DNA from 3 places in the Micromonospora sp. WMMB482 genome. Region 3 is predicted to be linked to each of the others. Evidence: riboswitches for the same ligand, from Rfam matches in the RefSeq annotation. Region 3 holds a riboswitch; each other region holds the start of a gene.

Region 1 (7,571 bases), 550 kb from region 3:
CACCGCCGAAGGCGCGGCCACCGAGAGCGCGACCGCGAAGATCCGCCGGGTGCTGCCGGCCGTTCTCGCCCGGCGGATCGATTCGCTGCTGGAGACAGTGGACTTCACCGCACGGGTCCGGAAGCCCGCCCCGGCCGGCATCGAGGCGCTGCTGGTGCTCGCCGACGCGGCCCGACATCAGCAACCGGTGAACATCACGTACACCACCTGGCGCGGCGAGTCCGGCGAGCGCCGGCTCGACCCGTACGGGCTGGTCTTCCACGCCGGCCGGTGGTACGTCACCGGCCACGACCACAACCGCCGGGCCGTACGGACGTTCCGGCTCGACCGGATCGGGACAGCCCGCCCCGCCCCGGGCAGGTTCGACATCCCGGCCGGCTTCGATCCCACCACGCAGGTCCTCACCGGTCTGGCAGCAGTGCCGTACGCGCACGACATCTCCGTGGTGCTGCACACCAGCCTGGAGCAGGCGCAGCGACGGATCCCGCCCTCGGTCGGCACGCTCACCGAGGTTCCCGGCGGAGTACGCCTCACCGCCCGAGCCGAACGGCTCGACGGTGCGGCACAGATGCTCGCCGGGCTCGGCTGGTCGTTCACGATCGACCGACCGGACGAACTCAAGGACGAGGTACGCGCCCTGGCCGCCCGACTGCTCACCGACGCTGACGCTTGAGGCTCGGTAGTGGTAGTCAGAGCCGCCTCGGCCCAGTGCGGATGGCGCGCGGCTGGGTCAGGCCGGCGGATCGTCTCGGAAGAGAGCTTCCCTCAAGCCTCGGCCTCCCCAGCGGGTGGCGACGAGTTCGGGTCGAGGACGGGTCGGCTCGGGCACCCCTCGGTGCGGTCTGGTGTCGGGCGCAGGACGGTCCCAATCGGCGATCAGCGCGAAAGGATCGGTCACGCGGTCCGGTTCATCCTCACACCGCTCCCGGACAACCATCGCTGGATGGAAGCGCAGTTCCTGCGCCATCCCGCAGTCGTCGGCCCGCGAGGCGACCACGGCCCCGCAGCCTCGACAGGCGACGCAGGGATCCATCCCACCATCGACCAGCAGCCCGTGCGGACACGGTCATGGACGAAGCGTGTCCCGCGTACGTCACCGGGTGAGAGGACGAAGGTGCCGGTGAGCTGATCACGGCCGTAGGCGGCCTCGTCGATCGCGTAGGCACCCGGGTCGAGGAGCGGCGGGTTCACGTGGTGGCAGTCCAGGACCGACCAGTGCGGCGGCGCCGGCAGTTCCACCAACCGGACCGGGACGCTCAGCGTGTTCCCGCAGCCCGCACACCGAAAGCGCTCCACTGCCGCAGTGTGACATCGCAGCCGAGTCACGGCATCCGAGATCGGCCGCGCGATGGTCGGTGGGTGGGGCCCGTCAGTGAGCGTCGCTGCCGGAGTGGCCGAACCTCGGTCACTGAGGACGGTGAACTCACCGCAGCACCCACACGGCGGTACAGCAGGCATGCCCTGGCACGTCGGCGGCGTGGCCCCGGCCATGCCTTCGCTGAGCAGCGGCTCACCCGAAGACGGGTACGGTACGGCGGTGAGCTTTGCCGGGGGAGCTTCGTCGAGTTCAGGTCGGCCCTGAACCATCTCCTGGCCAACCGCGGGGGACGTGGCGATGACTGTTGACTGGAGCCGGCTCACGCACGCGTGGGGCCGGGCGACCGACACCCCAGGGCACCTGGCCGCGCTGGAATCCGGTGACGCCGACGCCCGGGAGGCTGCGCTGTATCACCTCGACATCAAGGTGCTGCACCAGGGTTTCCCGGAGACGGCGACCGCGCCTGCGGTTCGGGCCGTTACCGCGCTGCTCGCCGAGGGACGAGCCCACCCGGACACCGTCGAGCCGCTTCTGGAGTTCCTCGGCGATGCGGCGGTTAGCGTGATCGACCTCGCCGACGACCGCTACTTCACCGAGCTCCTGCCGGACCTCGCCGAAGCCGTGGCCGAGGCGTACCCGGTGGTGCTTCCGCTGCTCGCGGCGTCACCGCCGGGCCGGGCGCTGTTCCGCGCGGAGAATCTTGTGGCGATCGCGCGGATGCGGTCCCTCGCGGGCCGGCGGGAGGAACTGGCGGTGCTCGTCCTGCAGTGGTCGGAGCGAGGCATCGAACCGCAGGCGGAGTGGCTGCACTGCCTCGGCCGACTCGGCGTCGACCTCCGCGACCGGCTCACCGATCCGGACCCGGCGGTCCGCCTGCAGGCCGCGCTGGCTCACGAGGACGACCCGCGCGCCCGTGAGCTGATCCTGGCCGCGCTGGCCTTGCCGCCACCTCCGGGGGTGCACCAGTACGCGCTCGTCGCCGCGGCGATCCGCGTCGCCGCTGACTTCGACGAGATCGCGGCGGCTGCCTGCCGAATGGCTGGCCGGGACAGTTGGGCCGGCTTCGACGACGGCTGGGGCGCGTTGGTGCGGTTCGCGTTCCCCAAGCCGTACGCGAAGCGCCGGCCGCTCACCGAACCGCAACGCGCGCTGGTTCGGGCGCTGGTGACCAACGACCAACTCTGGGATCCGACGAACGGGAGCTGCCGCCTCGTCTTCAAGGAGGCCGGACTACCGAGCACCCGGAGTGCGTGCGGCCGGATCGCCGGGTGAGCGCATGTGGACCTTCCGCAGTCCCCAGGTGATTCTCTTCAGCGACGATCTGACTCGGGCGGCCGCCTTCTACACCCGGCTGGGATTCCGGGAGACCTTCCGGGTACCGACCGACGGCGAACCGGTTCACATCGATCTCGTCCTCGACGGATACAAGATCGGGATCGCCTCGGTGGCCTCCACCCGCGAGGACCACGGCTTGGACCCGGTCGCCGAAGGCCAGCGCGTCGCGGTCGTCCTCTGGACCGAAGACACCACAGCGGCTTACGAGGGCCTGGTCGCAGGCGGAGCACCCGCTCTCGCGCCTCCACACGTGTGGCTCGGCCGGTTACTGATCGCGTGGACCGCCGACCCCGACGGCAACCCGATCCAGATCGTTCAATCCCTCTGAGGCTGCCGGCCGCTTGCTGCGATCCGGCATCGCAGGTGGCATACGCACGGTCAGTGCTGCGCAGGTTTCCACCACGCGAGGTTGGCGTCCACCTGGGCCACCGGCTCGATGATCTCCCACGCCTCGGCGATCAGCCCGTCGTCGATCCGCCAGATGTCGACGACCGCGATCTCCGGCCCTGCGTCGGGAAGCCAGCGCCGCGAGTACATCACCACGTGATCGCCGTCGGCCAGCACCTGATGGATCTCGACCTGCATGCCGGCGAGCGGTACCAGCGCGGCGCGAACCGCGGTGAGCCATTCCACCTTGGTCGATGTGGTGGTACCCGGCCTGTGGTGGACGAAGTCATCACTCAGAAACGGTGCGAGCGCATCGACGTCGCCCGTCTCGATCAGTCCTGCCAGCGCCCGTTGGACGATGCTCTTGTTCGCCGTGGTCATGGACGCAGTGTTCGCGTGCCCGCTGCGATTGTCGATGAACTCGGATTTCATGGCTTCTCGGTCAACGATGAGTACGCTCCATGAGCGTGCACACGGTCGGGGAACTCCTGCGGCAGTGGCGGCAGCGCCGGGGACTCAGCCAACTGGATCTCGCGATCGCTGCGGACGTCTCGGCTCGTCACGTCAGCCTGGTCGAGACCGGTAAGTCCAAGCCGAGCTCCGACATGATCCTTCGACTCGCGGATCAGCTCCACGTGCCGCTGCGTGATCGCAACCGGCTGCTGCTCGCCGGGGGCTTCGCACCTCGGTACGCCGAGCGGCCGCTCGACCACAACTCACTGGCAGCCGTTCACGACGCCGTCCGGAGGGTGCTCCGCGCCCACGAGCCCTACCCGGCGGTGGTCTTCGATCGCCGGTGGAACATCGTGATGACCAACCGCGCCGTCGACCCGTTCTTCGCGCAGGTGGCTCCGGACCTGCTGCGGCCGCCGGTCAACCTGGTACGGCTGGGACTGGACCCGCGCGGGTTCGGGCGCATGGTCGTCAATCTGGCCGACGTGCGCGCGGTGTTCCGCAGCCGGATCTCACGCCAGCTCGCCACTGCTCCCGACCCTGAGCTCACCGCACTCTACGAAGAGCTGCTGGCGCCCGAACCGGAGGACACGCCGGGCCGGCGGATCGAAACGGACGTCGTGATACCGATGATCCTTCGCGTCGGCGGACGGGAGCTGCGGCTGTTCTCGACCATCACCACATTCGGCACCCCGACGGACATCACGATCGACGAGATCGCGATCGAGTCCTACTACCCGGCCGACGCGGAGAGCGCCGCCTACTTCACGACGTAGCGTGCTGCCTCGGCGACGGGCGCCGGCAACGTCGCCCACGGCAGCCGGGTGTCATGCCCGGCTCAGGCCGAGCGCCTCGTCCACCCGGTCCAGCACCGTCACGTCGTCGTGGCCGACACCGCGCAGCAGGTCGATCGCGGTCGCCCGGATCTGCCCGACGATCATGGTGACCGGCAGCGGCGGATCGGTCCGCAGCAGGCCCGCGGCGAGCCGTACCGCCTCCAGGGCCGCCGCGTCGGCCCGCTGCGCGTGCCGGTCGGCGTCGGCGCCGGTGAGGTCGTGGGCCATGGCCTCACCGGCCGACCGTACGGCGGAGGTCAGCGCGCCGATCGCGGCGGCCAGTTCCGGCGGCGTGGCGGTGTGCCGGCGGGTCAGGGTCACGCCGGCCCGGGCCAGCACCCGGATGTTGCGGGCGGCGTAGTCGAGCTGCCGCAGCGTGGCCTCCACCTCGGCGAGCTTGCCCAGGTGCCGGCGGCGCAGTCCGAGCCGTAGCGTCTCGCCGGTGGCGAGCACGGCGGCCTGCATCTCGGCGACGCAGTCGTCCACCTGCCGCGCCCGGTCCAGCGCGGCGCGGGCGGCGTCCTCGTCGCAGCCCCGCAGCGCCGCGTTGACCCGGTCGAGCAGGTCGGCCAGGTCGGTGTAGCTGCGCCGGGCCTGGGCCACCAGTGGGGCCAGCGGGTCACGGGCGGCCATCAGCTGGCTGGCGGCAAGCGCGACGGCGCCGCCGATGAGCGCGTCGACGAAGCGGAACGGCATCAGCGTCCCGTTCGGCGCGGAGACCACGACCAGGTACATGGCCGAGAGGGTGGCCTGCACGACCAGGGCGCGGCGGGCCCCGATCACCACGAGCGTCGTGGTGGTCAGCAGCAGCACCAGTAGGACCGTCCCGGTGCCCGGACCCAACGCGTACACCAGCAGCTCCGCGACGAGCACGGCGGCCGCCACGGCGAGCAGGATCTCGACGGTCTGCCGCAGCCGTCGCCCGCGGGACTCGCCGAGCACGACGAGCGCGGCGGTCGGCGCGAAGAACGGGTCCGGGTGACGGATCACCACCGCCGCCACGATCCACGCGACCACAGCGGCGGCGGTCAGCTCGACCACCGTCATCCCGTCGCTGCGCAACCGCGCGGCGGCGTCGCGCACCCAGGTCCGCACCGGTGGTACCCCTCTCGCCGGGCAGACCGGGCCCGGCCGCCGATCGATCTTCCGCGAGGAGGGCCACTACCCCGGCTGTGACCTGCTCAATCGCTCGGGTGACGGGCGGCTCGTTCGAGGGCTCGCCGGGTAACTGTCGGCGGCCACGAAGAGCGTGCCGGGCTTCGGGAGCCGCAGGGGCAGCGGCTGATCGCAGGTCCACGACCCTCGCCGACGGCGGCGGGACGTGAGACCGCCGCCTCCGCCGTCCGTCACGGCACGTGTCCGGCTCCTGGCGCATTGACATCGGAGCTGCGGCCACATAAGACTGTCGCGACAACTCAACCAACGCGTGTGCGTGCGGGGGAAGACCGGTCGAAATCCGGCGCTGGCCCGCAACGGTAGGCCGTCCAGTGGACTCTGGGCGGCGAGCCCGAATACCCGTCGTACGCGTGCATCCGCTCCCCACCCGTCGTGGCCCACGGGTCGGAGTCCCTACCGACCCGGCGTTGCCGCGTCGGTAGGGCTTTCGACGACCGCCGGGCCGGAAAGGCGCTTCCGATGGTCGTCCGCCGAAGCCGGCACCGCCTGCTCGCGCTCCTCTGCGGCGCGCTCGCCGCCCTCACCCTCACCACACCAGCCGTCGCCGCACCCGAGCGCGCCGGAGCCACCCGCCCCGAGGCCGCCGCCGGCTGGCTCGCCCGGCAACTCGTCGACGGCGAACGCTTCGAGGCGGTCTTCGACGGTGTCGCCTACCCCGACCAGGGGCTGACCCTCGACGCCGTGTTCGCCTTCGCCGCTGCGGGCGCCGCCGACGACTACGGCGCCGACGCGCTGGCCTGGGTCACCCGGCCGGACGTCCGCGACGGCTACCTCGGCGACGGTGTCTCCGAGGCGTACGCGGGTGCGACAGCCAAGCTCGCGCTCGCCGTGCAGGTGCGCGGCGGCGACCCGGGCGACGTCGGCGGGGTGGACCTGATCGCCCGGCTGCGCTCGCTCCAGACGCCGGCCGGGCGGTTCAGCGACCGGTCCGCGTACGGCGACTACAGCAACGCGTTCAGCCAGTCCTTCGCGGTCCTCGCCTTGGACCGCACCGCGCTGGGTGCGCCTCCTGCGGCGGCCGCCTGGCTGGCCGGCACCCGATGCCCGGACGGCGGCTACCCGCTGCTGCCCGCGCAGCCGGTCTGCGTGTCCGACGTGGACGCCACCGCGCTCGCGACGCAGGCGCTGCGCGCCGCGGGGCGTCGGGCCGACGCCGCCGCAGGGGTGCGCTGGCTGGTGTCCGTTCAGGGCGCCGACGGCGGCTTCACCAACGTCGCCGGCACGCCCAACGCCAACAGCACCGGCCTCGCCGCGCAGGCCCTGCGCGACGGCCATCGGCCGCTGGCCTGGGCGCGCGCCCGGGGGTTCCTCGCCGGTCTCCAGCTCGGCTGCGCCGCCGCACCGGCGGACCGGGGCGCGGTCGACTTCGACGGCGGCGGCTTCGACCCGGCCACCGCACCCCGGGCCACCGCCCAGGCCGTCCTCGGTCTCACCGGGACCGGGTACGCCCGCTTGTCCGCCGCCGGCGCCGAACCCGGCGCACCGGCGCTCGCCTGCCCGTGAACCCTCTCGCCGCTCACCCGATCACAGGAGGACCCGTGTTCCGTCCCCGTTCCACAGTCCGCAACTGGCTGGCCGGTCTGCTGGCCGCCGTCGTGGCGGGCGTCGCGCTTACCGCCGTCGAACCCACGCCCCGGGCGGCGCACGCCGCCGCCTGCGTCGGTACCTCGGGAGTCACCGTGGTCGTCGACTTCGCCGCGCTCGGCGGCGGCGTCCAGGTCGGCTGTGCCCCGGGCGATCCGGCCACCGGGCTGGCCGCGCTGCAGGGCGCCGGCTTCACCGTCACCGGCACCAAGCGGTGGGGGCTGGCCTTCGTCTGCCGGATCAACGGCAAGCCCACCGCCGCGACCGAGCCGTGCGTCAACACCCCGCCGGTCACGGCGTACTGGTCGTACTGGCACGCCCCCAGCGGCGGCTCCTGGTCCTACAGCACCTCGGGGGCGACCAGCTACAACCCCGCGCCGGGCAGCGTGGAGGGCTGGTCCTTCGGCGCCGGCGCCCCGCCGGGCATCGCCGCACCCTGAGCCGCCGGCAGCGGCGTGACCAGCGGCGCACCGGGTGCCGGC
Region 2 (7,571 bases), 130 kb from region 3:
CGGTCGACATCACCGCCCGGCCCGCTCCCGGCACACCGCCGCCGGTGGTCGCCGCCGACGTGCCGCCCGAGTGCCTGCCCGTCTGGGTCAAGCGCGGCTCACCGATCGTCGTGGTGGACGACGACCGGGCCGGCGGCGTGGTGATCCGCAACCGGGGCGTCTTCGGCGACGACCTGGTGAGCGGGCTGATCGACGACTACGTCGCGGTGGTCTCGGCGCTCGTCACCGACCCCGCGACCACCCCGGCGCAAGTACGCCTTCCTGACGGTGCGTGCTTCCTCGACCACGCGATCGGGTAGGAGTTCCGACGGACCGATCGGAGAGAGGTACGACGACCATGACGGACACCTCGACGAACCAGCGCACCACGGAGCAGCCCGCGCCGCCGGTGCCACGCTCGGCCGTACGGGCCCGCTGGTCGGTGGCGCTGCTCTTCGTCATCATGGGTCTGGCCATCGGCGGGTGGTCGGCCCGCGTGCCGGAGGTGCGGGACGCGGTGGGCGTCGGCAACACCGGCTGGGGCCTGGCGAACATCGCCACGAACGCCGGGGAGCTGGTCTCCCTGGTCGTGGTGGCGGTGCTGATCAGCCGGATCAACACCCGGCGGCTGGCGCTGGCCGGGGCCGCGCTGATCCTGGTCAACGCCCCCCTGCTGGCCGCGTCCACCACTGTGGTGGCGCTGGTCGGCGGGCTCGCGGTCTGGGGCTTCGCGGCGAACCTGCTGGCCACGCCGATGAACGCCCAGTCGGTGGAGGTGCAGAAGCGGTACGGGCGGCCCATTCTGTCCACCTTCCACGCCGGGTTCAGCATCGGCATGCTGGCCGGCGGCCTGTGCGGCACCGGCGCCGCGGCGATCGGGATGTCCCCGTCGGCGCAGATGGCGGTCACCAGCGTCCTGCTGGGCGCGCTGCTGGTCGGCACGCACCGCTGGCTGCCGGACACGCCCCGGCAGGAGACGAAGGACGGCGAGGACCGGCGACGGCTGCGCGACCGGTTCACCCCGCAGTTGCTGCTGCTCGCGGTGATCGCCTTCCTCGCCTCGTTCATCGAGATGGCCGGCGCACAGTGGAGCGCCCTGTACGCGACCGAGGTCGCAGGCGCCGCAGCGGTGCTGGCCGCTGCGACGTACACCTGCCTGTCGCTGGCCGCCACCGTCGCCCGGCTGTTCGGCGACCGGCTGGCCGGCCGGTTCGGGCGGATCCGCTTCGTCCGGCTGTCCGCGCTCGTGGCCACCGCCGGCGTGGCGCTGCCGGTGGCGTACCCCCATCCGGCCGCGGTGATGGCCGGCTTCGGACTGCTCGGCTTCGGCCTGGCGTGCGTGACGCCGACGGTGCTCGGCTTCGCCGGGGAGCAGCCCGGCCTCACCTCGGGCGAGGGCGTCTCGGTGGTGGCCATGGGGCAGTGGCCGGGCGCGTTGCTGGCGGCACCGGTGATCGGCCTGCTCGCCGGTGCGCTGGACCTGCGCAGCGCGTTCGTGGTGGTGGCCGTGATGGCGGTCGCCGTGGTGGCGTTGATCGGGCGGGTCCGGGCGACGGCGCTGCCCGGCGAGAGCCCGGTCCCGCCCCGGCCGTGACGGCCGGGGCGGGGGCGGCGGTCAGAAGTCGTCGTCGAAGGTGACCGAGCCGGTCACCCCGACCTGGTACGCCGACACCCGGCGCTCGAAGAAGTTGGACAGCTCCTGCACGTCCTGCAACTCCATGAACGCGAACGGGTTGCCGCTGCCGTACATCGGGGCGATGCCGAGCACGGCGAGTCGCCGGTCGGCCACGTGCTGGAGGTACTCGCGCATGTGGGCCAGCGACATCCCGGGTACGCCCTGCCCCAGCAGGTCCTCGGCGAAGCTCACCTCGCACTCCACCGCCTCGGCCAGCATCTCCTTCACCTGCCGCTCCATCTCGTCGTCGAACAGGTCCGGCTCCTCGGCGCGTACGGTCTCCACCACGTCGAACGCGAACGCCATGTGCATCGACTCGTCCCGGAACACCCAGTTGGTGCCGGAGGCCAGCCCGTTGAGCAGGCCCCGGGAGCGCAGGAAGTAGACGTAGGCGAACGCGCCGTAGAAGAACAGGCCCTCGATGCACGCGGCGAAGCAGATCAGGTTGAGCAGGAACGCCCGCCGGTCCGCCCGGGTCCGCAGTTCCCGCAGTTCGAAGATCGAGTCGATCCACCGGAAGCAGAACTCGGCCTTGCGGGCGATCGACGGGATGTTCTCCACCGCGGCGAACGCGGCGAACCGTTCCTTCTCGTCCGGCACGTACGTGTCGAGCAGATTCAGGTAGAACTGGACGTGCACCGCCTCCTCGAACAGCTGCCGGGACAGGTAGAGCCGGCCCTCGGGCGAGTTGACGTGCTGGTAGAGGTTGAGCACCAGGTTGTTGGCCACGATGGTGTCGCCGGTGGCGAAGAACGCCACCAGCCGGGAGACCAGGTGCCGTTCGGCCGGGGACAGCTTCGCCAGGTCGGCGAGGTCGGAGTGCAGGTCCACCTCCTCGACCGTCCAGGTGTTCTTGATCGCGTCCTTGAACCGGTCGAAGAAGCGCGGGTAGCGCATCGGCCGCAGGGTCAGGTCCATGCCGGGGTCGAGCAGCATGTGCCGGGTCGGTGCGGTGGTGGTCACTGGCATGCCTCGCAGCTCTCGGGGTTCTCCAGGGAACAGGCCAGCGCCTCGTCGTCGCTCACGGCGGAGACCACGCCGGAGAGCGGGGCGAGCACCGGGGCGACGGTGGCCTGCTGGATGCGGGTGGCGGGACGGGAACGCAGGTAGTAGGTGGTCTTCAGCCCGGCCTTCCAGGCGTACAGGTACATCGAGGACAGCTTGCCGATGGTCGGCGCGCTCAGGAACAGGTTCAGCGACTGGGACTGGTCGATGAACGGGGCGCGCGCGGCGGCCAGGTCGATCAGCGCCCGCTGCGGCAGCTCCCACGCGGTGCGGAACAGCTCCCGCACCTCGATTGGCAGCTCGGTGATGTCCTGCACCGAGCCCTCGGCCCGCTTGATCCGGTCGCGGACCTGCGGCGTCCACAGCCCACGCGCCTTCAGCTCCCGCACCAGGTACGTGTTGACCTGGAGGAACTCCCCGGACATGGTCTCGCGCTTGAACAGGTTGGACACCTGCGGCTCCACGCACTCGTAGCAGCCGGCGATGGACGCGATGGTGGCGGTCGGCGCGATCGCCACCAGCAGCGAGTTGCGCAGCCCGTGCTCGCCGATGCGCAGCCGCAGCGCCGCCCACCGGTCGACCTGGGTGAGGTCCGCGCCCCACAGGTCCGGGTGCAGGTCACCCTTGGCGGCCCGGGTCTGCGGGTACGCCGGATGCGGGCCGAACTGCTCGGCCAGCCCGGCGGAGGTCTCCAGCGCGGTCAGCAGGATCTCCTCCTGCACGCGGGTGGACAGCTCCTTGGCCTGCGCCGAGTCGAACGGCAGGCGCAGCGTGAAGAAGGCGTCCTGCAACCCCATCAGGCCGAGCCCGACCGGCCGCCAGCGCGGGTTCGACGCCGCCGCCTGCTCGGCCGGGTAGTAGTTGATGTCGATCACCCGGTCGAGGAAGACCACTGCCGTGCGGACCGTCGCGCGCAGCCGCTCCCAGTCCACCCCGTCGGCGGTGACGTGGGCGCCGAGGTTCACCGAGCCGAGGCTGCACACGGCGGTCTCGGCGTCGTCGTTGACCTCCAGGATCTCGGTGCACAGGTTGGACAGGTGGATGACGTTGCCCGGCTCACCGGTCTGGTTGGACAACCGGTTCGACGCGTCCTTGAACGTCATCCAGCCGTTGCCGGTCTGCGCGAGCGTGCGCATCATCCGCCCGTACAGGTCCCGGGCCCGCACCGTGCGGACCGCCTTCTTCTCGGCGGCCCGGTACGCGGAGTCGAACGCCTCGCCGTACAGGTCGGGCAGCTCCGGGGCGTCCGACGGGTCGACCAGCGACCACTCGCCGTCGGCCTCGACCCGGCGCATGAACTCGTCCGGGATCCAGTTGGCCAGGTTGAGGTTGTGCGTACGCCGGGACTCCTCGCCGGTGTTGTCCCGCAGCTCCAGGAACTCCTCCACGTCCGGGTGCCACGGCTCCAGGTAGACGCAGGCCGCACCCTTGCGCCGGCCGCCCTGGTTGACCGCGGCCACCCCGGCGTCGAGCGTCTTGAGGAACGGCACGATGCCGTTGGACCGGCCGTTCGTGCCCCGGATCAGCGCGCCCCGGCCGCGCACCCGCGACCAGGAGATGCCGATGCCGCCGGAGAACTTCGACAGCTTCGCCACCTGGTGGTACCGCTCGTAGATCGAGTCCAGCTCGTCGCGCGGCGAATCGACCAGGAAGCACGACGACATCTGGGTGTGCCGGGTGCCGGAGTTGAACAGCGTGGGGGAGCTGGGCAGGTAGGCCAGGGCGGACATCAGCCGGTAGAAGCCGACCGCCTCGCCCGGGGTGCGGGACAGCCCGCAGGCCACCCGCAGCAGCCAGTACTGCGGCGTCTCCACCACCAGCCGGGACTCCGGGTGCCGCAGCAGGTAGCGGTCCGCCACCGTGCGCAGTCCGAAGTACTCGAACCGCAGGTCGCCGTCCGGGTCCACGGCGTCGTCCAGCTTGCGGGCGTGCCGGGCCACGAACGCCGCCGTCTCGTCGCCGATCAGCCCCAGCCCGTGCGCGTACGCGATCGACTGGCTGAAGCTCGCCACGCCCTGACCGCGGACCTCCTTGTCCACGTACGCGGCCAGCAGCCGCGCCGCCAGCTTCGAGTACTGCGGCTCCTCGCCGATCAGCTCCGCCGCGGTCTGGATCGACAACCGGTCCAGCTCGGCGGTGGTCGCCCCGTCGTAGAGCCCGCTTATCGTCTTGGTGGCCACCCGCAGCGGGTCCACCTCGTCCAGGTCGGCGACCCAGCGCTCCACCGCCCGGACGATCTTGTTGACGTCCACCGGCTCGGTGTCGCCGTCGCGCTTGCGTACCCGCATCGCCGGCCGGCGGACCTCGGACCCGCCGGTGCCGGACGGGGGACTCTCCTGTACGACAGTCATGACCTCTCCTCGCTGTCACCGTCTGGAGACGGCGGGAGACGCCAACGGGCGCGGCGCACGGCCGGCCCGGCTGCTGGCGTCGGTCGTCCCGCGCGACCTCCGACCGCCGTACGCGGAGGCGTACGGCGCGCTGGCAGGTCTTCGGACTCGCGGGCCCGACCGGGGTCGCCGGTCGCCTACCGGCCGTCGCTTCCCAGGCCGGTGGCCCAGTGCTGTTGACGGCTGTCGTTCCCACTCACCGCTGCGGGGCAGTCCCGGACTTCCACCGGGTTCCCTCTTGCCTCGGCCCCGCCCCGAAGGGCTCGGCCGAACCAGCTGCGGCACCACCATATATGGCGGTGAGGGCTCCCGTGCAACACCAGATGTCGTGTCGGCGTGTCGGATTGATCTCACCGTCCACAGTGCCCACCCCGATTCGGGCGCGGCGCGGCGGGCGCGATACTCGGCGGTATGGGGAATACCGGGCGCCGCTGGGCGTGGGTGGCGGTCCTGCTCGTCGGCGTCGGGCTCCACCTGCTGGTGCTGGAGACACTCGCCGGCACCGGGACCGTCACGTTCGTACCGGCGCTGATCGTGCTCGGCGCGTCCGTCGCGCCCGCCACGTTCCTGACCTTCGCCCAGGGGAGGCCGGCGCGCCGCCCGGTCCCCGGCTCCGTCGTCGGCGTCGCCGCGCTGCTCGGCGGCGTGATCGGCGTGGTCGCCGCCGGCTGGCTGGAGTACGGCACACTGCACCGCCTCGGCGTCCTGCCGATGGCGCTCGTCGGGCTGGCCGAGGAGACCGCCAAGCTGATCGTGCCGGCCGGCATCCTGCTGCTGTGGCGGCGGCACCCGTCCCCGGCGCAGGGGCTGGTGATCGGCGTGGCCTCCGGCGCCGGGTTCGCCGCGCTGGAGACCATGGGCTACGCGTTCGCCGCGTTCGTCGGGTCGCAGGGCAGTCTCGGCGCGGTCGAGCAGACGCTGCTGGTACGCGGTCTCACCGCGCCTGCCGCGCACCTGGCCTGGACCGGGCTGACCGCCGCCGCGTTGTTCACGTTCGCCGCCGCCCCCGGCGGCCGGAAGCTGGCGGCGTTCCTGCTCACCTTCGCCGCCGCCGTCACGCTGCACACCTGCTGGGACACGTTCGGCACCCAGCCCGCGTACGTGTTCATCGGCGGCGTGTCGCTGGGCTGGGTGCTGCTGCGCCTGCACCTGGACCGAGAGCGGCCGGCCCTGCCCGGCACGCCGGCGGAGTCGCCGCTGGAGACGGCGTCATGATCATCGCCAGTTCGCCGAGGTGGCGGGGTCGGAGCACCTCTGATGCCGCCACCTCGGCGTGACGGAGTCGATCAGCCGGCGGCCAGCCGCACGCCGAGCGCCACGAAGGCGACCGCGCAGAGCCGGTCGACGCGCCGCGACCAGCGGCTGTCGCCCCACCGGCTGGCGAACCGCCCGGCGCCCACGCCGAGCGCCAGGTCCACGGCGAGCTGCACCGCGACGAACAGCACGCCGAGCAGCACCAGTTGCGCCGCCACCGGGCCCGCCTCGGGCCGGACGAACTGCGGCAGGAACGCCACACTGAACAGGATCATCTTCGGGTTGAGCAGGTTCGTCAGCAGCCCGCGCCGGAACGCCCGACCGGCGCCGCCGTCCGGCCGGTCCGCACGCGCGCCGGGCCGGCCCGTGCCGCGCAGCGCCCGCAGGCCCAGCACGATCAGGTACGCCGCACCGGCCCACCGGATCGCGGTGAACAGCACCGGAGACGCGGCGATGACGGTGGCGAGCCCGGCCACCACGGCGGCGACGTGCACCGCCTCCCCGGCGGCGACCCCGAGCGCGGCCACCGCGCCCGCCCGCGGGCCGTACCGGGTGGCGTTGGCGAGCACGAACATCATGTCCGGCCCCGGGGTGAGCATGAGCACCACGATGGCGGCCAGATAGCCGGCGAGCGTGGCCGCTGAGAGTCCGAGCACCGCTCAGCCCTCCCCGGCGCCGTCGAGCAGCGCCCGCCGCAGCGCCAGCCGGTGCTCGCGCCGGATCTGCGCCTCCCGGTAGCGCCGCCGGTCGCCCTCGGTCTCGGTGTGCAGCGGCGGCACCGGCCGGGGCTGCCCCTCGTCGTCCACCGCCACCATCACCAGATGCGCGGTGGCCACGTCCACCGGCGGCACCGCGCGGTCCCACCGGTCCGCGCTGACCTTGACCGCCACCTCCATCGAGCTGCGGCCGGCCCAGGTGATCCGGGCGTCCACGTGCACCACGTCCCCGACGCGTACCGCACGCAGAAACGCGGTCTCGTCGATGGCGGCGGTGACTGCCGGGCCGTCGGAGTGGCGGGCGGCGACCACTCCGGCGACCGAGTCGATCAGGTTGAGGATGCGCCCGCCGTGGACCGTGCCCATCAGGTTGGTGTGGTGCTGGTCCATGATCTGCGACAGGGTCAGGTGCGAGGCCGACGGTGGTCGGCCGGTGAGCGTGATGGTGTCGGGCACTGTGCGGTTCCGTCCTCGCAGAAGCGGACCGCCGACCGGCCGGGGTGTGCACGTCGAGGGCCCGCCGACGGCCCTCCGCACGGCGTGTCACCCGCC
Region 3 (7,571 bases):
ACCAGGCGGTGCAGATGGTCCGCGCCGGCCTGAAGGCGATCTACCTGTCCGGCTGGCAGGTGGCCGCGGACGCCAACCTGGCCGGGCACACCTACCCCGACCAGAGCCTGTACCCCGCCAACTCGGTCCCGGCGGTGGTTCGCCGGATCAACAACGCGCTGCTGCGCGCCGCGCAGATCACGACCGCCGAGGGGGACACCGACGCGACCCGGTGGCTGGCGCCGATCGTCGCCGACGCCGAGGCCGGGTTCGGCGGCCCGCTCAACGCCTACGAGCTGATGACCGCGATGATCGCGGCCGGCGCCGCCGGGGTGCACTGGGAGGACCAGCTCGCCGCCGAGAAGAAGTGCGGCCACCTCGGCGGGAAGGTCCTGGTCCCGACCGGCCAGCACATCCGTACCCTCGAAGCGGCTCGGCTGGCCGCGGACGTGGCCGGCGTGCCGACGGTGGTCGTCGCCCGCACCGACGCACAGGCGGCCACCCTGCTCACCACGGACGTGGACGAGCGGGACCAGCCGTTCGTCACCGGCGAGCGCACCGCCGAAGGCTTCTACCGGGTCCGCGACGGCATCGAGCCGTGCATCGCCCGGGGCCTGGCCTACGCGCCGCACGCCGACCTGCTGTGGATGGAGACCAGCACCCCGGACCTGGAGGTCGCCCGCCGGTTCGCCGAGGCGATCAAGGCCGAGTACCCGGACCAGATGCTGTCCTACAACTGCTCGCCGTCGTTCAACTGGCGCAAGCACCTCGACGACGCGACGATCGCCAAGTTCCAGCGGGAGCTGGGCCACATGGGATACAAGTTCCAGTTCATCACCCTGGCCGGTTTCCACGCGCTCAACCACTCGATGTTCGATCTGGCCAGCGGCTACGCCACCGAGGGCATGTCCGCGTACGTCGCGTTGCAGGAGCGGGAGTTCGCCGCCGAGGCGGCCGGTTACACAGCGGTCAAGCACCAGCGGGAGGTCGGCACCGGCTACTTCGACCTGATCAGCACCGTGCTCAACCCGGCGGCCGAGACCACTGCGCTGCGCGGCTCCACCGAGGAGGAGCAGTTCGCATGAGACACCAGATCATCGGTCCGGTGGCCGAACGGTTCGACGAGGTCCTCACCCCCGGGGCGCTGGAGTTCCTGGTGGCGCTGGACAGCGAGTTCGCCGCCCGCCGCGTGGCCCTGCTGGACACCCGCCGCGCCCGGCGCGACCGGTACGCGACCGGTCAACTGCCCGACTTCCTGCCGGAGACCGCCGCGATCCGCGCCGATCCCACCTGGCGGGTCGCGCCACCCGCGCCCGGTCTGCTCGACCGGCGGGTCGAGATCACCGGGCCCACCGACCGCAAGATGACTGTCAACGCGCTCAACTCGGGGGCGCAGGTGTGGCTCGCCGACTTCGAGGACGCCACGGCCCCCACCTGGCACAACGTCGTCTCCGGACAGCTCAACCTGATCGACGCGCTGGACCGGCGGATCGACTTCACCGACGCGCGCGGCAAGCGGTACGCCCTCGGCGACGACCTGGCCACGATCGTGGTCCGGCCGCGCGGCTGGCACCTGGTGGAGAAGGGCGTCGTGGTGGACGGGCGCCCGATCTCCGCCAGCCTCTTCGACTTCGGCCTGTACCTGTTCCACTGCGCCCGCCGGCAGCTCGACATCGGCGCCGGCCCCTACTTCTACCTGCCGAAGCTGGAGGGCCACCGCGAGGCGCGGCTGTGGAACGACGTGTTCGTCTTCGCCCAGCGGTACCTCGACCTGCCCCAGGGCACCATCCGGGCCACCACGCTGATCGAGACGATCACGGCCGCGTTCGAGATGGAGGAGATCCTCTACGAGCTGCGGGAGCACTCGGCAGGGCTCAACGCCGGGCGCTGGGACTACATCTTCAGCATCATCAAGAACTTCGGGCAGTGGCCGGACTTCGTCCTGCCGGACCGCTCCGAGGTCACCATGACGGTGCCGTTCATGCGCGCGTACACCGAACTGCTGGTCGCGACCTGCCACCGGCGCGGCGCGCACGCGATCGGCGGGATGGCCGCGGTCATCCCCAGCCGCGACGCCGAGGTCAACGAGACGGCGCTACGCCGGGTGCGCGCGGACAAGCGGCGGGAGGCAGGCGACGGATTCGACGGCTCCTGGGTCGCGCACCCGGGCCTGGTCGACGTGTGCCGGGATGAGTTCGACGCGGTGCTGGGCGACCGCCCGAACCAGCTCGACCGGCTTCGCGACGACGTCGACGTCACCGCCACCGACCTGCTCGCCGTCGACAAGACCCCGGGCCAGGTCACCGCCGCCGGGCTGCAGTCCGACATCGCGGTCGCGCTGCGCTACGTCGACGCCTGGCTCGCCGGCACCGGCGCGGTGGCGCTGTGGAACCTGATGGAGGACGCGGCGACCGCCGAGATCGCCCGCTGCCAGGTCTGGCAGTGGCTGCACCACCGCACCCCGTTGGCCGGCGGCGGCTGCGTCACCGAGGACCTCGTCCGGTCGGTCCTCGCCGAGGAACTGGCCGCGCTGACCGCCGGCCGCGGCGACGCCGACCGCGAGCGCGCCGGACAGGCGGCGCGGATCGTCGAGGACACCGCGCTCGGCGAGGACCTGCCGGCGTTCTTCACCACCGGCGCGTACGCCCGGCACCTCGCACCGCGGGGACAGGTGGCGACGGCCGGCTGACCGGCGGGACGCCGCGGCCGGGAGGGATGTGACAGAGCCCTCCCGGCCGTGCCACAGCCCGCCGGTCCCGTCACCGGGGTGCCCTACGATGGCCCACGGTGCTGGTTCGCGCGGGCTTTGACGGTCCGGGCGTCGCAAGAGGGAATCCGGTGCGAATCCGGAACTGCCCCGCAGCGGTGAGTGGGAACGACCGCCGTCACACGCACTGGACGCCCTCGGCGCCCGGGAAGCGACGGCCACTAGGAGATCGGCACTGTCCGATCACGCCCGCGAGTCCGAAGACCTGCCTGCACCGCGTGCGTGACCACGCACGCCGCCGACGGCCTCGCGGGAGGGCCAGGGCGAGGCGGGCGACCAGTCACCCGACCCTGCCGTCACCTTTCCCCGGACCGCCGGTGAGCCGTACCGGACCTCGAGGGAAGGATCCCAGGCAGATGACGTTCTCGACCGCGCCCGGCTACGGGTTCGCCGATGCCTGGCATGCGGTGGCCGGCGGCGAGCCGGAGTACACCGGCCCGCTCGACCCGGACGTGTCACGAATGCTGGCCTCCTACATCGGCCCGGGTGAGACCGTGCTCGACATCGCCGCCGACGATTTCGCGGCGGTGGCCGCCCGGGCCGGCGCCCACGTCACGGTCGTCGACCCGTCGCCGGGACGCCTCGCCCGGGTGGCGGACGACGCCCGGCGCTACGGCGTCACAGTCGAAACGGTACGCGCGCTCTGGCCGCACACGGCACTCCCGCACCACGACGTGGTGGTGAGCGTCGGGACGCTGCGCCGGCACCACGACCTGCCGGCCGCGTTGCGCGCCATGGTGCTGCACGCCGGCCGGTTGCTGCTCTGTGCCGACGAGGCCGGCGCCCCCGCGCCGCACGAGCAGGTCCTGACGGCGCTGCTCGGCGCGCCGGTGACCCGGCCGGTGCCACGGCACCTGCTCATCGCCGGAACGCTCGCCGAACTGGGCCTGACCGCCGACGTGCGGACGGTGACCGCGGTCCGCGGCGTCACCGGGGCCGACGAGGCCGAACTGGCCGCGCGGGTGGCCGGGCGGACGCTGCCCGGGCCACTGGCCGCGCGACTGCTGGACCTGCTCGCGCCGATGCTCAGCCGGACTCCGTCCGGCCACTGGCAGTACCGCTACCCGGCGCAGCTGGGTCTGGTGGTGTGCCCGGTGTGACGGCCGGGTCGGCGAAACCGGCCAGCAACCGCTCGGCGGCGAGAGCCGGGGTGAGCGTGCCGGCAAGGACGTCTCGCTCGACCTGCGGGGTGAGGGCCCGCACGGTGGGATGGGCGCGGAGGCGGTCGAGCAGTTCGGCGCGCACCGTCGCCCAGACCCAGCCGAGCTGCTGTCGTCGGCGCCGCTCGGCCAGCTCGCCGGAGGCGGCCAGTATGTCCTGGTGGTGGCGGATCTGCTGCCACACCTCGTCGAGGCCGGTCTCCTCAAGGGCGCTGCACGTGACCACGGGGGTCTGCCAGCCGCCCTCCGGATGCAGCAGGCGAAGCGCGCCGGCCAGTTCCCGGGCGGCCCGGCGGGCGTCGGTCGCGTGCGGTCCGTCGGCCTTGTTGACCGCGATCACGTCGGCGAGTTCCAGCACGCCCTTCTTGATCCCCTGCAGTTGGTCGCCGGTGCGGGCCAGGGTGAGCAGCAGGAACGAGTCGACCATCTCGGCGACAGTGGTCTCGGACTGGCCGACGCCGACGGTCTCGACCAGAACCACGTCGTAGCCGGCGGCCTCCACCACCACGATCGCCTCCCGGGTGGCCTTCGCGACGCCGCCGAGCGTCCCGGCCGTCGGCGAGGGCCGCACGAACGCGGCCGGGTCGACGGCGAGGCGGGCCATGCGGGTCTTGTCGCCGAGGATGCTCCCGCCGGTGCGGGTGGACGACGGGTCGACCGCGAGCACCGCCACCCGGTGCCCGTCGCCGGTCAGGCGGCAGCCGAGCGCGTCGACGAACGTGGACTTGCCGACTCCGGGCACCCCGGTGATGCCGACGCGACGGGCGCCACCGGCGTGCGGGGTGAGCGCTGCCAGCAGCCGCTGGGCCGACGCCCGATGATCGGGCCGGGTGGACTCGACCAGAGTGATGGCCCGGGCGATCCACGCCCGGGAGCCCGCGCGCACCCCGTCGACGTACGCCTGCACCGGCGGGGTGCGCATCGCGGCGCCGCTCACGCCGAACTTCCCTTCGTGCGCGACTGCGGGGCTCGCAACACCGGCTCACTCCTCGCGCTCACGCCGAACTTCCCTTGGTGCGCGACTGCGGGGCTCGCAACACCGGCTCACTCCTCGCGCTCACGCCGAACTTCCCTTGGTGCGCGACTGCGGGGCTCGCAACACCGGCTCACTCCTCGCGCTCACGCCGAACTTCCCTTGGTGCGCGACTGCGGGGCTCGCAACACCGGCTCACTCCTCGCGCTCACGCGGGGTGGCCGAGCCGCCGGGACAGCTCGGCGAGCAGCTCCCGGGCGGCCTCGGCGATGACGGTGCCGGGCGGGAAGATGGCCGCCGCGCCGGCCGCGCGCAACGCGTCGAAGTCCTGCGGCGGGATCACACCCCCTACGATGATCATGACGTCGTCGCGGTCCAGCGCCGCCAGCTCGTCGCGCAGCGCCGGCACCAGCGTGAGATGACCGGCGGCAAGGCTGGACACGCCGACGATGTGCACGTCGGCCTCGACCGCCTGCCGGGCCACCTCGGCCGGGGTCTGGAACAGCGGACCCACGTCGACGTCGAAGCCGAGGTCGGCGAACGCGGTGGCGATGACCTTCTGGCCGCGGTCGTGGCCGTCCTGCCCCATCTTGGCCACCAGGATGCGCGGTTGGCGGCCCTCGGCGACGGCGAACGCGGCGGTGGCGGCGCGGACGCTCTCGATCGCGGACACCGAGCCGGCCTCGTCCCGGTACACCCCCGAGATGGTACGGATCTGCGCGGCGTGCCGCCCGTACACCTTCTCCAGCGCGTCGGAGATCTCCCCCACCGTGGCTTTCGCCCGTGCGGCGTCGACCGCCAGGGCGAGCAGGTTGCCGTCCAGGCCGGGCCCCCGGGTGCCGTCGAGCGCGGCGCCGGCCGCCCGGGTCAACGTCTCCAGCGCGGCGGCGCAGGTCCGCTCGTCGCGCTCCGCGCGTAGCCGGCGCAGCTTCTCCACCTGCTGTGCGCGTACCGACCGGTTGTCGACCTTGAGCACGTCGATCGGCTCGTCCGCGTCCGGGCGGTACTTGTTGACTCCGATCACCGGCTGCCGGCCGGAGTCGATGCGCGCCTGGGTCCGCGCGGCGGCCTCCTCGACCCGCAACTTGGGGATGCCCTCGTCGATGGCCCGGGCCATCCCGCCGGCCGCCTCCACCTCGGTGATGTGCTGCCAGGCGCGGGCGGCCAGATCGTGGGTGAGCCGCTCCACGTAGGCGCTGCCGCCCCACGGGTCGATCACCCGCGTGGTGCCCGACTCCTGCTGAAGCACGAGCTGGGTGTTGCGGGCGATCCGCGCGGAGAAGTCGGTCGGCAGCGCGAGCGCCTCGTCCAGCGCGTTGGTGTGCAGCGACTGGGTATGCCCCTGCGTGGCGGCCATCGCCTCGACGCAGGTGCGCACCACGTTGTTGAACACGTCCTGCGCAGTGAGCGACCAGCCGGAGGTCTGACAGTGCGCGCGCAGGCTCAGCGACTTCGGGTTCTTCGGCCCGAAGTCGCGGACCAGGCGGGCCCACAGCAGCCGCGCCGCCCGCAGCTTCGCCACCTCCATGAAGAAGTTCATCCCGATCGCCCAGAAGAAGGACAGCCGAGGCGCGAACGCGTCGATGTCCAGCCCCGCGTCCCGTCCGGCCCGCAGGTACTCCACCCCGTCGGCGAGCGTGTAGGCCAACTCCAGGTCGGCGGTCGCCCCGGCTTCCTGGATGTGGTAGCCGGAGATGGAGATCGAGTTGAACCGGGGCATCCGCGCGGAGGTGAACGCGAAGATGTCGGAGATGATCCGCATCGACGGCTGCGGCGGATAGATGTAGGTATTGCGGACCATGAACTCCTTGAGGATGTCGTTCTGGATGGTGCCGGAGAGCTGCTCCGGCGCCACCCCCTGCTCCTCGGCCGCGACGATGTAGAGCGCCAGCACCGGCAGCACCGCGCCGTTCATCGTCATGGACACGCTCATCCGGTCCAGCGGGATGCCGTCGAACAGCTGCCGCATGTCGTAGATCGAGTCGATCGCCACCCCCGCCATGCCCACGTCCCCGCCGACGCGGGGGTGGTCGGAGTCGTAGCCGCGGTGCGTCGGCAGGTCGAAGGCGACCGACAGTCCCTTCTGCCCGGCGGCCAGATTGCGCCGGTAGAACGCGTTCGACTCCTCCGCGGTGGAGAAACCCGCGTACTGGCGGATCGTCCACGGCTGGGTGGTGTACATGGTGGGGTACGGGCCGCGCAGGTACGGGGCGACGCCCGGGTAGGTGCCGAGGAAGTCCAGTCCGGCCCGGTCAGCCGCGGTGTACAGCGGGGCGACGTCGATGCCCTCCGGGGTCTGCCAGGTCAGCGTCTGCGGGTCCGCGCCGGTCTCGGCGCGTACCGCATCGCGCCAACGGCCCAGGTCGGCGCTGTGGGCGGTGGCCGGAGCGCCCAGCTCGACGCCGGAGAAGTCCGGGATCCCCACGCCCATCACGCCACCCCCAGGTCGTTCAGTGTCGTCTCCAGCACCGCGACCGCGTCGCAGCCCGCGAACAGGTATCCGTGCACGCCCGTGTGACCGGCCGGTCTGCCGGCCAGCCACACCCGCTTTGCGCCCGCGTCGCCCAACGCCCGCGCCACCGTCTCCGCCGACTCCCCGTAGAGCCGGTCCGTGGAGCACAGGCAGGCCACCCGGGCGCCGCTGGCGGCGAACTCGGCGGCCAGCCGCGCCGGGTCGTCGTCCCCGACCGGT

Evidence for each region. Region 3 has a riboswitch for cobalamin ahead of KSK32_RS23975 (class I SAM-dependent methyltransferase). Riboswitches for the same ligand answer to the same signal wherever they lie in the genome.
Region 1: it holds a riboswitch for cobalamin, as region 3 does, so the genes downstream of both, KSK32_RS21420 (peptidase) here and KSK32_RS23975 (class I SAM-dependent methyltransferase) in region 3, are expected to answer to the same signal.
Region 2: it holds a riboswitch for cobalamin, as region 3 does, so the genes downstream of both, KSK32_RS24525 (ribonucleoside-diphosphate reductase subunit alpha) here and KSK32_RS23975 (class I SAM-dependent methyltransferase) in region 3, are expected to answer to the same signal.

The regions. Positions count from the first base shown of each region.
Region 1 is NZ_JAHOPD010000020.1:4,288,121-4,295,691, forward strand. It holds gene KSK32_RS21390 (YafY family protein) at 1-673, shown strand, start outside; gene KSK32_RS21395 (hypothetical protein) at 1,616-2,590, shown strand; gene KSK32_RS21400 (glyoxalase/bleomycin resistance/extradiol dioxygenase family protein) at 2,595-2,981, shown strand; gene KSK32_RS21405 (nuclear transport factor 2 family protein) at 3,032-3,472, opposite strand; gene KSK32_RS21410 (helix-turn-helix domain-containing protein) at 3,502-4,269, shown strand; gene KSK32_RS21415 (FUSC family protein) at 4,321-5,424, opposite strand; cobalamin riboswitch at 5,721-5,867, shown strand; gene KSK32_RS21420 (peptidase) at 5,965-7,008, shown strand; gene KSK32_RS21425 (hypothetical protein) at 7,044-7,529, shown strand.
Region 2 is NZ_JAHOPD010000020.1:4,970,761-4,978,331, forward strand. It holds gene KSK32_RS24510 (condensation domain-containing protein) at 1-299, shown strand, start outside; gene KSK32_RS24515 (MFS transporter) at 338-1,573, shown strand; gene KSK32_RS24520 (ribonucleotide-diphosphate reductase subunit beta) at 1,595-2,623, opposite strand; gene KSK32_RS24525 (ribonucleoside-diphosphate reductase subunit alpha) at 2,614-5,010, opposite strand; cobalamin riboswitch at 5,125-5,341, opposite strand; gene KSK32_RS24530 (PrsW family intramembrane metalloprotease) at 5,461-6,264, shown strand; gene KSK32_RS24535 (LysE family translocator) at 6,336-6,959, opposite strand; gene KSK32_RS24540 (acyl-CoA thioesterase) at 6,963-7,475, opposite strand.
Region 3 is NZ_JAHOPD010000020.1:4,839,954-4,847,524, reverse strand. It holds gene aceA (isocitrate lyase) at 1-1,064, shown strand, start outside; gene aceB (malate synthase A) at 1,061-2,668, shown strand; cobalamin riboswitch at 2,754-2,974, shown strand; gene KSK32_RS23975 (class I SAM-dependent methyltransferase) at 3,103-3,846, shown strand; gene meaB (methylmalonyl Co-A mutase-associated GTPase MeaB) at 3,773-4,843, opposite strand; gene scpA (methylmalonyl-CoA mutase) at 5,088-7,310, opposite strand; gene KSK32_RS23960 (methylmalonyl-CoA mutase family protein) at 7,310-7,571, opposite strand, start outside.